2 regions of the Nonomuraea sp. NPDC051941 genome follow, and region 1 is predicted to be linked to the other one. Evidence: riboswitches for the same ligand, from Rfam matches in the RefSeq annotation. Region 1 holds a riboswitch; the other holds the start of a gene.
The links. Region 1 has a riboswitch for S-adenosylmethionine ahead of ACIHFD_RS43990 (aminotransferase class V-fold PLP-dependent enzyme). Riboswitches for the same ligand answer to the same signal wherever they lie in the genome.

Region 1 (5,359 bases):
GACGACCATGACCTTCTTCAGCACGAGGGCTCCTCTCGGTTTCGCGGCCTGGGGCCGCTGGTGCTTGCTCGGGAGCGGTCGGTCGCGCCAAATGGGAGTGACGCAACGCGCACGCTCGATGACATTAGGTAAACGTACCGCAAGTCCGCGACAATGAGTAGTCAAACGATGACGATGCGTGTCACTCGAAAGTCATGAGATAGTCCTGACATGTGGCTCACCTGGCGCGCCGCAATGGAGCGCGCGCTGTACGGCGAGGAGGGCTTCTACCTTCGCGAACGCCCTTCAGGCCACTTCCGGACCTCGGTCAGCGCCTCCCCGGCGTTCGCCGACGCGGTGCTGGCGCTGCTGTCGGAGGTGGACGCCGAGCTCGGCGGTCCCGACGTGCTCGACCTGGTCGACATCGGCGCGGGCGAGGGCACGCTGGTCGCCCAGGTGCTGGAGGCCGCCGAGCCCGCGCTGCGCGACCGGCTCCGCGTCACCGCCGTCGACCTCTCCCCCAGGCCGGACGGCCTGCCCGAGCGGATCGCCTGGCGCCGGAGCGTGCCCACCGGCCTCACGGGCCTGGCCATCGCCAACGAGTGGCTCGACAACGTGCCGCTCGACGTGGTGGAGCAGACCTCCGCCGGGCCACGCCTCATCATGGTGAACGTCCGCACCGGCGAGGAGCGCCTCGGCGGGCCGCCGCGACCGGACGACTGCGTCTGGCTCGACCGGTGGTGGCCGCTGACCCGGGTGGGCTCGCGCGCGGAGATCGGCCGCCCCCGCGACGAGGCGTGGGCCTCCGTCCTGGGACGTCTCACAAGGGGCCGAGCGATTGCCGTGGATTATGCACACCCTGTGGATAACCGGCCGCTCTGTGGCACGTTGACCGGTTACCGCGACGGCGCGGTCGTTGCCCCGATCCCCGATGGGACCTGCGATATCACGGCTCATGTCGCGCTTGACGCGTGCGCCGAGGCCGGGCGCCAGGCCGGCGCGATATCCACAGCCTTGTCCACACAGCGCGACGCGCTGAGGGCTTTGGGGATCACCGGCACCCGGCCCCCGATCGACCTGGCCCGCACCGAGCCGCGCACCTACATCCGGGCGCTGGCCAGGGCGTCGGAGGAGGGCGAGCTGATCGACCCGGCGGGGCTCGGCGGGTTCGGCTGGCTCAGCCAGCGGCGGTGACCTCCAGCGACCGCAGCCCCCTGATGATGTAGCCGGGCTTCCAGCTCGGCTCCTCCCGCAGTTCGAGCTTGGCCGCCCGGTCCAGGAGCGCGCCGTACGACTCGATGAGCTCGATGCGGGCCAGCGGCGCGCCCAGGCAGAAGTGGATCCCGGCCCCGAACGAGATGTGCGGATTGTCGGCCCGCCCCACGTCGAGCCGGTCCGGGTCCTCGAAGACCGCCGGGTCGCGGTTGGCGGAGCCGAACAGCAGCGCCACCTCCGACCCGCGCGGGATCTCCACCCCGTGCACCTCGATGTCCTCCAGCACCCAGCGTTCGAACATCTGCAGCGGCGTGTCCCAGCGCATCACCTCCTCGACGGCCGTGGGCAGCAGCGAGCGGTCCTCGCGCAGCCGGGCCAGTTCGGAGGGATTGCGGAACAGGGACCACCAGCCGTTGCCCGTCACGTTCACGGTGGCCTCGTGACCGGCGTTGAGCAGCAGCACGCACGTGCCGACCAGCTCGTCCTCGGTCAGCTCGTCGATCTGCGCCAGTGCGCTGATCAGGTCGTCGCCGGGAGCCCGGCGGCGCTCCGCGGCCAGGGTCTTGAGGTAGTCGGCGAACTCCGACGCCGCCCGTACCGCCGTGTGCTGGGCCTCGAGGCTCGGGTTGAGCTCGTACATGCCGCAGATCTCCGCCGACCAGGGGCGCAGGAGGTGGCGGTCGGCGTGGGGGATGCCGAGCATCTCCGCGATCACCGTCACCGGGAGCGGCTCGGCTACCTCGGCGAGCAGGTCGCCGCCGCCCTTCTCGACGAACGCGTCCACCAGGCCCGCGGCGATGGCGCGCACCCGGGGACGCAGCGACTCGACCATGCGCGGCGTGAACGCCTTGGAGACCAGCCGGCGCAGCCTGGTGTGCACCGGCGGCTCCACGTCGAGCATGCCCGCCCTGATCACCCGCCAGAACGGCTCCTGGAACTCCGGCTCCGCCGGCCTCCCGAACTCCTCGTTGGTGGCCACGTGGAGGTGGGACCGCCCCAGGCGGCGGTCCCTGAGCAGGGCGTTCACGTCGGCATGACGTGAGATCAGCCACTGGTTCGTCGGCTCGAAGTAGCTGACCGGCGCCTCGCGCCTCAGCTCGTCGTACACCCGGTACGGGTGCGCCACGAAATCCGGATCCCAAGGGTCAAATCGCACTATTTCATCTTAAGGAGTGGGGTCCTCCTGTTGCGCCGTCCGCTTGCTCCGCATGCGGATGTTCAGCAGCTCGACGACGAGCGAGAACGCCATCGCGAAGTAGATGTAGCCCTTGGGGATGTGCTGGCCGAAGCCCTCGGCGATGAGCACCACGCCGATCAGCACGAGGAACGACAGCGCCAGCATCTTGATGCTCGGGTGCCGGTCCACGAACCTGCTGATCGGCCCCGACGCGAACAGCATCACCAGCACCGCCACCACGACCGCCGCGATCATCACGCCGAGCGTGTCGACCATGCCGACGGCGGTGATGACGGAGTCGAGCGAGAACACGATGTCCAGCACCATGATCTGGATGATCACCGAGGCGAAGGAGGCGGCCGCGGCCTTCTTGCCGTCCTTGCCCACGGGGCCGTCCATGCTGTGGCCGATCTCGGTGACGCTCTTGCCCAGCAGGAACAGGCCGCCGAGCAGCAGGATCAGGTCGCGTCCCGATATTTCGTGACCGAAGACGGCGAACAGCGGCTCGGTGAGCTGCACCACCCACGACAGGGCGAGCAGCAGGAGCAGCCGGGTGATCAGGGCCGCGCCCAGACCCAGCACCCGGGCTCTGTCCCGTTGTTCGGGAGGTAGTTTCCCGGCCAGGATGGAGATGAAGATGATGTTGTCGATCCCCAGCACGATCTCCAGGGCGACCAGGGTGAAGAAGCCGATCCAGATCTGCGGGTCGGTCACCCAGTCCAACATTTACGCACCTCCATGACACATGAGCGGGATTTCCGGTAGCAACGAGTCAGCCGCCGAATAAGTTCACGGAGTTGCGATCGATGGAGGGGATTGGGTTATAGTCTCCGCCGTAGGTCATGAGTGCCAGCGACAAGCCCCGGCTAGCTGGCCGGCAACCCTCGCGTCCGCGGCGGGGTGCCCCGGGTGAAGACCTGGTCCGTCATGAAGTGTGGCGGGCAAGCGCGGGCTCCGTGGCTGCTTCCAGGGGTCCGATGACCCTGAGGGAGATGTGCCGTGTCCACGTTGACGATCTTCAGCTCCGTCCCCGCTCGCGCCGCCGAGGCCGAGGCCGTTCCGGTCGCCACGAGCAGGCCGATCCCCGCCGTGCTCGGGGCCGATCTCGAGGTGCCGGTCAAGGGCGGCCGGCTCGTCGGCTACGCCAACCTCGACTACGCCGCCAGCGCCCCCTGTCTCGAGCCGGTCAGCGCCGCCGTCACCGCCGCGCTCCCGGCCTACTCCAGCGTCCACCGGGGCGCGGGCTACGCCTCGCAGCTCACCACCGCCCGCTACGAGCAGGCCCGCCACACGGTGCGGGCGTTCGTCGGGGCCCGCCCGGACGACGCGGTGATCTTCACCCGCAACACCACCGACGCCACGAACCTCCTGGCCCGCTGCCTGCCCGCCGGCACCACCACCGTGGTCTTCGACACCGAGCACCACGCCTCTCTCCTCCCCTGGGAGAAGTCCGTACGGCTGGCGCCGCCCGCCTTCCCCGGCGAGGCGGTCCGCGCCGCCGACGCGGCCCTGGCCGGCATCGACGGCCCCAAGCTGCTCGTGGTCACCGCCGCCTCCAACGTCACCGGCGAGCTCTGGCCCATCGCCGCTTTGGCCCACGTCGCGCACCGGCACGGCGCCCGCATCCTGGTGGACGCCGCCCAGCTCGTACCGCACCGGCGGCTCAACCTGACCGCGCTCGACCTGGACTACGTGGCCTTCTCCGGGCACAAGCTGTACGCGCCGTTCGGCGCCGGGGTGCTGGTCGGGCGGCGCGACTGGCTCGCGGACGGCGAGCCGTACCTCAAGGGCGGCGGCGCGGTGCGCTCCGTGGGCGACGACACCGAGTGGCACGACGACCCTGAGCCGCGCCACGAGGCGGGCACCCCGAACGTGCTGGGCGCCATCGCCCTGGCCGCCGCCTGTGACGCGCTCACGGCCACCGGCTGGACCGCGCTGGTGCGGGAGGAGGAGCGGCTGATCGCGCGCCTGCGGTCCGGGCTGGCCTCCATCGAGGGCGTACGGGAGCTGTCGCTGTGGGGGGACGACCACCCGCGCGTCGGCATCGTGTCGTTCACCGTGGCCGGCTACTCGGCCCGCGAGGTGGCCGAGGTGCTGTCCGGCGAGTACGGCATCGGGGTGCGCGACGGCAAGTTCTGCGCGCACCCGTTCGTCCGGCACCTGTTGGGTGAGGCCGACGGCGGATGTGAGGACGGCACCGCCTCCGCGGTGCGGGCCTCCATCGGCATCGGCTCCACGCAGGAGCACGTGGACCGGCTGGTCGAGGCCGTGCGGGACCTCGTGAATCGCTGAGTCGGCCGTCGAGTCGGCGCTGAGTCGACTGCTGAGTCGGCCGCTAGACGGCGTCGGAGCGGTTCGGCGGCTTGCGGTGCGGCGGCGGCTCGTCGGAGACCAGGGCGTCGATGTCCCTCATGTCGTCGTCGTTGACCCCGCCGGCCCGGTGCTCGGTCGGCTGCCTGGGCACCCGAGGCGCCTCGGCGGGCGTCGTGAGGCCGCCGGGCCTGGTCGTGACGTTCGACGGCTCCGAACGCTGTGGCCGCGCGGCGCTTTCCTCCTCGGCGGCCCGGCGTTCCGAGCGCCGGCGGAACATCGCGGCGAAGATCCCGTCGATCCCGATCCGGCCGCCTCCCAGCGCCAGGAACAACAGGGCCAGTGCCCCGAGCGCGCCGGGCAGCTCCCAGCCGCCGGCGCTGGACAGTACCCCGTGCCCCGCGTGCACGTACGTGATGGCGCCCAGCATGTTGACCAGCAACAGCAGCCCCACCAGGCGCACCAGCAGGCCCAGGATCAGGAAAATGCCGCCCGCCATCTCGACGAGGGTCGCGAACATGGCGGCGAGCTCCGGCATCGGGATCCCCATCCCCTTGAACGCCTGCCCCGTGGCCGCAAGACCGCCTTCCCACTTCTGCGCGCCGTGGACCAAGAAGATCACGCCGGTCACCACCCGTGCGATCAACGCCGCGACATCAAACACAACTCTCTTCATGG
Region 2 (5,359 bases), on a different contig from region 1:
CAGAGTGCCAACGAACTGTTTAGCACTCTACCCTGTCGAGTGCAAGCGAGAAGCCTCCTACCGGGCCTTTCCTCCCCATATCAGCCTGTACGGCAGAGCCGTCCATCGCCGGCGGCAGGACCCCGCACCTGCGACGAGCCGCGTCCAGGCCACCGCAGGTGGCGGGATCCATACGCACGGCGAGCCGCCTCGCGCGGCTCGCCGTGACCGAGTCGACGAAAGAAAGGTGGCGGGTTCGCACGGACTGCGCTGCCGGGCGATCCCCGCCGGTGCATACCAGGGGGGTGTATCAGACCGCGCGGACGGACTCCGCTTGAGGTCCCTTCTGGCCCTGCGTGATCTCGAACTCGACCCGCTGGCCCTGTTCGAGAGATCGGTACCCGTCCATCATGATCGCTGAGTAATGGACGAATACATCCTTACCACCGTCTACCGCGATGAAGCCGTAGCCCTTGTCCGCGTTGAACCACTTGACGGTGCCCTGCGCCACTTCCGACTCCTCTTACTGGGCTTTCAGATCTCGCCCATTCCTCCGCGAGACCCGTAATCGCCGGACTTAAGGGAAAATCAGCCAGACGATCGCCCTCGACCATACCTGTGGCACGGGGTTTGGCAACAGAGTCAATCTGCAAACGATGCATTTCTTCGCAACGAAGGCGCTTCAGCGTTTCATTTGCCCTGGAAATGGAGAAGGCGCCCACTAGGGGCGCCTTCCACACGTGTGATCTATAGCACTCAGCCGCCGGCAACCGCCGGGATGATTGAGATCTGAGTGCCCTCAGGTGCCGGAGTGTCGAGCCCGTCGGCGAAACGGACGTCCTCTTCCCCAACGTAAACGTTGACAAAACGACGAATCTTGCCCGATTCATCCAGAATTCTCGCGCCGATCCCCGGGTAGTCGGAGTCGAGCTTGGCAAGCACGTCACGAAGAGTCGCGCCCTCGCCACTGACTTCGGCGTTGCCCCCGGTGTAGGTGCGCAGAATGGTGGGAATCCGCACCGAAACGCTCATGGTTTAACTCGCCTTTCCTGGTTGTCAGACAGTCGCGCGGAACGCGTCGAGGGAGGGCCGGATCACGGCCGTGGGCTGGGCGTCGTCGCTGATCGCGTCGAGCGTCTTGAGCCCGTCGCCGGTGTTGAGGACCACGGTCTCGGCCTCGGGGTCGAGCCGCCCGCTCTCGGCGAGCTTCTTCAGCACGCCCACGGTCACCCCTCCCGCGGTCTCGGCGAAGACGCCCTCCGTCGAGGCCAGGAGCTTGATCGCGGCCACGATCTCGGCGTCCGTGACGTCCTCGACGGCCCCTCCGGTGCGCCGGGCGATGTCGAGCACGTACGGCCCGTCGGCCGGGTTGCCGATGGCCAGCGACTTGGCGATGGTGTCGGGCTTGACCGGCTGCACGACGTCGTGCCCCGCCTTGTACGCGGTGGAGACCGGCGAGCACCCGGCCGCCTGCGCCCCGAAGATCTTGTACGGCGTGTCCTCGACCAGCCCCAGCTGCACCAGCTCGCGGAAACCCTTGTCGATCTTGGTGAGCTGCGAGCCGGAGGCGATGGGGATGACGATCTGCTCGGGCAAGCGCCACCCGAGCTGCTCGGCGATCTCGTACGCGAGCGTCTTGGAGCCCTCGGCGTAGTAGGGCCGCAGGTTGACGTTGACGAACCCCCACTTGTCACCCAGCGGGTCACCGATCAGCTCGGAGCAGAACCGGTTGACCTCGTCATAGGTGCCGTCGATCCCGATCAGCTTCCCGCCGAACACGCGAGCCATGGCGATCTTGGCCGCTTCGAGGTTGGCCGGGATGAACACGCACGCCTCGAGCCCGGCGCGCGCCGCCGCCGCGGTGACCGCGCCCGCGAGGTTGCCCGTGGAGGAGCAGGAAAGGGTGTGGAAGCCGAAGTTACGCGCCGCCTCGACGGCGATGGCGACGACCCGGTCCTTGAAGGAATGGGTGGGGTTGCCCGAGTCGTCCTTCACGTACAGGTTCTTGAGACCGAGTGCGCGTCCGAGGTTTCCGGCCTTGACCAGTTTGGTCCAACCCGGGTTCATATTGGGCTTACTGGCGACGTCAACCGGCACCGGGAGCAGCGACCGGTAACGCCAGATGTTGGCGGGACCCGACTCGATGTCGGAGCGGGTCACCGTACCGAAGGAATAGGCCGCTTCGAGCGGCCCGAAACACTCCAGACACGCGAAGCTCGGACCGAGCGGGTAACGCGTGCCGCACTCACGGCAGGACAGACCGACAGCAGGACCAAAGTCGAGCGACATGAAGCGAGGCCTTCCCTCATCTTCGCCTGCGGCCACCTTGACCGCAGACCGGAATTGGCACCTTGTCCCGGTCGGCCTCGCCCTGTCGCGAGTCTCAAACCGGGAGGGTTGCCGGGGCTTCGCAGGGCCGGTCCCTCCACCCCTCTGGATGAGCAATATTCAGTTGTTGAAAAGGACTCTACCCGTCGATGGGGCCCAAATGGCCACCCGTCTCAAGATGCGAGACGTGGCGTCTCAGCGATAATCATCACCCAGCACTCCCTGCACGTATTTGCGGGCCTGATGAATGCGCGACTTGGCGGTGCCCAGGGGGATGCCGAGCTGCTCGGCCACCTCGTTGTAGTCGAGCTGGACGATGTCGCGCAGCACCAGCGCCTGCGCCAGGTCGGGCTTGTCGGCCTCCAGCGCCTCCATGGCGTCGAGCAGGTCGAGCCGCGAGCCCGCGATCACGCTCACCCGCGCCACGTCGGGCTTCTGCGTGGGCAGCTCGTCCGAGGTCTGCTCGGCCGCGCGGCGTTTGAGCGACCTGTACGTGGTGCGCGCGCAGTTGGCCGTCACGATGTGCAGCCAGGTGCTGAACCGCGCCCGGCCCTCGAACCGGCCGATGTTGCGCGCCACGGCCAGCAACGTGTCCTGCGAGGCTTCCTCGGCATCCTGGTGATAGGGGAGGATCCGGGCGCAGTGTCGCATCACATCGGGCTCGATCCGCGCCAGGAGCTCGCCAAGTGCGCGATGATCTCCTCCTGCGGCCGAGCGGGCGAGTTCCTCGGTTAGCTCATCTAGCGCCATAGCTGGGATCCTATGGGCGAAGGGAGCGTAGATGAACAGCGTCCTGGTGGCCTCCAACAGAGGACCCGTTTCCTTTACCGTCTCGGACGACGGCGAGCTGACCATGAAACGCGGTGGCGGCGGCCTGGTTTCTGCACTGTCCGAGGTGGCACGGAAGGACGGCATGCTGTGGGTGTGCGCGGCGCTGTCCGACGGCGACCGCAGCGCCGTGCGCCTGGTGCCCGGCGGCCGGATCGACCACGCCGGCTACGACACGGGCCCGGTGCGCATGCTCGACATCCCGCCCGCCACCTTCCACCGCGCCTACAACGCCGTGGCCAACTCCACCCTGTGGTTCGTCAACCACCTGCTCTACGACATCCCCAACTCACCCAACTTCGGCACGAGGTTCGAGCGCGAGTGGGAGTCCTACCGCGACTACAACGGCGCGTTCGCGCTGGCGCTGGCCGAGGAGGCCGGCCACGGCGCCCGCGTCATGGTGCAGGACTACCACCTGACGCTGACCCCGGCGATGCTCCGCGCCGAGCGGCCGGACCTGCGCATCGCCCACTTCAGCCACACCCCGTGGGCGCCCCCCGAATACTTCTCGCTGCTGCCCGACGAGGTGGTCGGAGAGGTCCTGGAGGGCATCCTTGGGGCCGATCACGCCGGGTTCCTGGCCGACAGGTGGGCGCAGGCATTCATGGACTGCTGTGAAGCGCTGCTGGGCGCGGAGGTCGACCGCGTGGGCCGCAGCGTCACCCACGAGGGCCGGACCACCCGCATCGGCGTGCACAGCCTCGGCGTGGACGGCGACGCGCTGTGGGAGCGTGCCGTCGAGCCCGACGTCGAGTCACACATGACCGCGCTCAGGGAGCAGGTGGGCGACCGCCGGCTGATCGTCCGCATCGACCGCACCGAGCTGTCGAAGAACATCGTGCGCGGCCTGGTGGCCTACCGCGAGTTCCTCGCCGCGCACCCGGAGTGGCACGGCAAGGTGGTGCACCTGGCGTTCGCATACCCGAGCCGGCACGACCTGCCCGAATACCGCGAATACACCGCGTCGGTGCTGCGCTGCGCGCAGGAGATCGAGGACGAGTACGGCACCGAGGACTGGGACCCGCTGATCCTCAACGTCAACGACGACTACCCGCGTTCGCTGGCCGCGTACCGGATGGCCGACGTGCTGCTGGTCAACCCGATCCGCGACGGGATGAACCTGGTCGCCAAGGAGGGCCCGATCCTGTCCACGAGGTGCGCGCTCGTGCTCTCGCGCGAGGCGGGGGCGGCGGCCGAGCTGGGCCCGCACGCGCTCGTGGTGAACCCGTACGACATCAGCGGCACGGCCGCCGCGCTGCACGCCGCGCTCGTCATGCCGGAGGACGAGCGCCGCATGCGGCGCGACAAGCTGCACGCCGCGGCCACCGCCCTGCCCCCGCAGAAGTGGCTCGCGGCCCAGCTCGACGCGCTGGCCGAGATCTGAGCCCGGTCAGGTCCAGTCGGCGTGCTTGAGCGCGTCGGCCAGCCCCGGCGTGTTCCACTGGTCCACGATGAGGATCTTGCTCTGCGGCAGGTACCACTCGCGCTGCGTGAAGCGGAGCAGCACCTTCGTGGTCGAGCCCGAATACTTGACGCACTCCGACTTCCACGCGTTGTAGGCGGCCTTGTGCCCCGCGCCGACCTGGCGCAGACCCCTGGTGACCTTCGGGCCGATGGCCTCGCCCCACTTCCGGTTGAACGGGCACGGCTGCACGTCGCTCGCCGTGTAGAAGGGCCTCTTGCCGGTGTACGGGCCGAACCCCTCGGCGCCGCGCTTGATGGACGAGGGGCCGAGGACGTAGAAGGCGTCGCATTCGGGCGTCCCCCAGCCCATGGGCTTGCCGCACTTGCCGGTCACGATCTGGACATCGTCGCCGAAGCGGTGGACCACCCACTTGATCGGGATGTACAGGGTCAGGCCCTTGCGCAGCTTGACCGCCTGGGCGGGCGCGGCGTGGGCGGGCAGGGAGGTCGCGAGGAGGGTGGCCGCAGCCACGGCCACGGCCACGGCGGCGAGGTGTCGCTTGTGCATGCGCCCGACCCTAGGGAGCGCGACTTGCAGCTCAATCACGAACGGCTGAAAGCCGCCACAAGCTCCTCCAGCAGCGCGACGACGCCGTCGGGCCCGTCCACCACGATGTCGGCCCGCTCGGCCAGCTCGGTGACCTCCGCGGAGCCGCTGCACACGGTCACGCCGGGCAGCCCCGAGAGGCGTACGGCCTCGAACGCGGCCAGGTCGCCGAGATCGTCGCCCACGAACATGGCGGACCTGGCGGCCCGCTCG

Region 2: linked by a shared signal. The riboswitch ahead of thrC (threonine synthase) and the one ahead of ACIHFD_RS43990 (aminotransferase class V-fold PLP-dependent enzyme) in region 1 are both predicted to bind S-adenosylmethionine.

Annotation. Positions count from the first base shown of each region.
Region 1 covers NZ_JBIUCF010000035.1:102,203-107,561, reverse strand. Annotated here, with positions in the region: gene ACIHFD_RS44010 (chaplin family protein) at 1-24, opposite strand, end outside; gene ACIHFD_RS44005 (SAM-dependent methyltransferase) at 211-1,173, shown strand; gene ACIHFD_RS44000 (cytochrome P450) at 1,157-2,350, opposite strand; gene ACIHFD_RS43995 (TerC family protein) at 2,360-3,097, opposite strand; SAM riboswitch class IV at 3,210-3,325, shown strand; gene ACIHFD_RS43990 (aminotransferase class V-fold PLP-dependent enzyme) at 3,371-4,663, shown strand; gene ACIHFD_RS43985 (DoxX family protein) at 4,707-5,357, opposite strand.
Region 2 covers NZ_JBIUCF010000089.1:244-5,602, forward strand. Annotated here, with positions in the region: gene ACIHFD_RS64710 (cold-shock protein) at 290-490, opposite strand; gene ACIHFD_RS64715 (MoaD/ThiS family protein) at 736-1,011, opposite strand; gene thrC (threonine synthase) at 1,036-2,268, opposite strand; SAM riboswitch class I at 2,282-2,423, opposite strand; gene ACIHFD_RS64725 (RNA polymerase sigma factor) at 2,503-3,057, opposite strand; gene ACIHFD_RS64730 (trehalose-6-phosphate synthase) at 3,089-4,519, shown strand; gene ACIHFD_RS64735 (hypothetical protein) at 4,526-5,107, opposite strand; gene otsB (trehalose-phosphatase) at 5,143-5,359, opposite strand, start outside.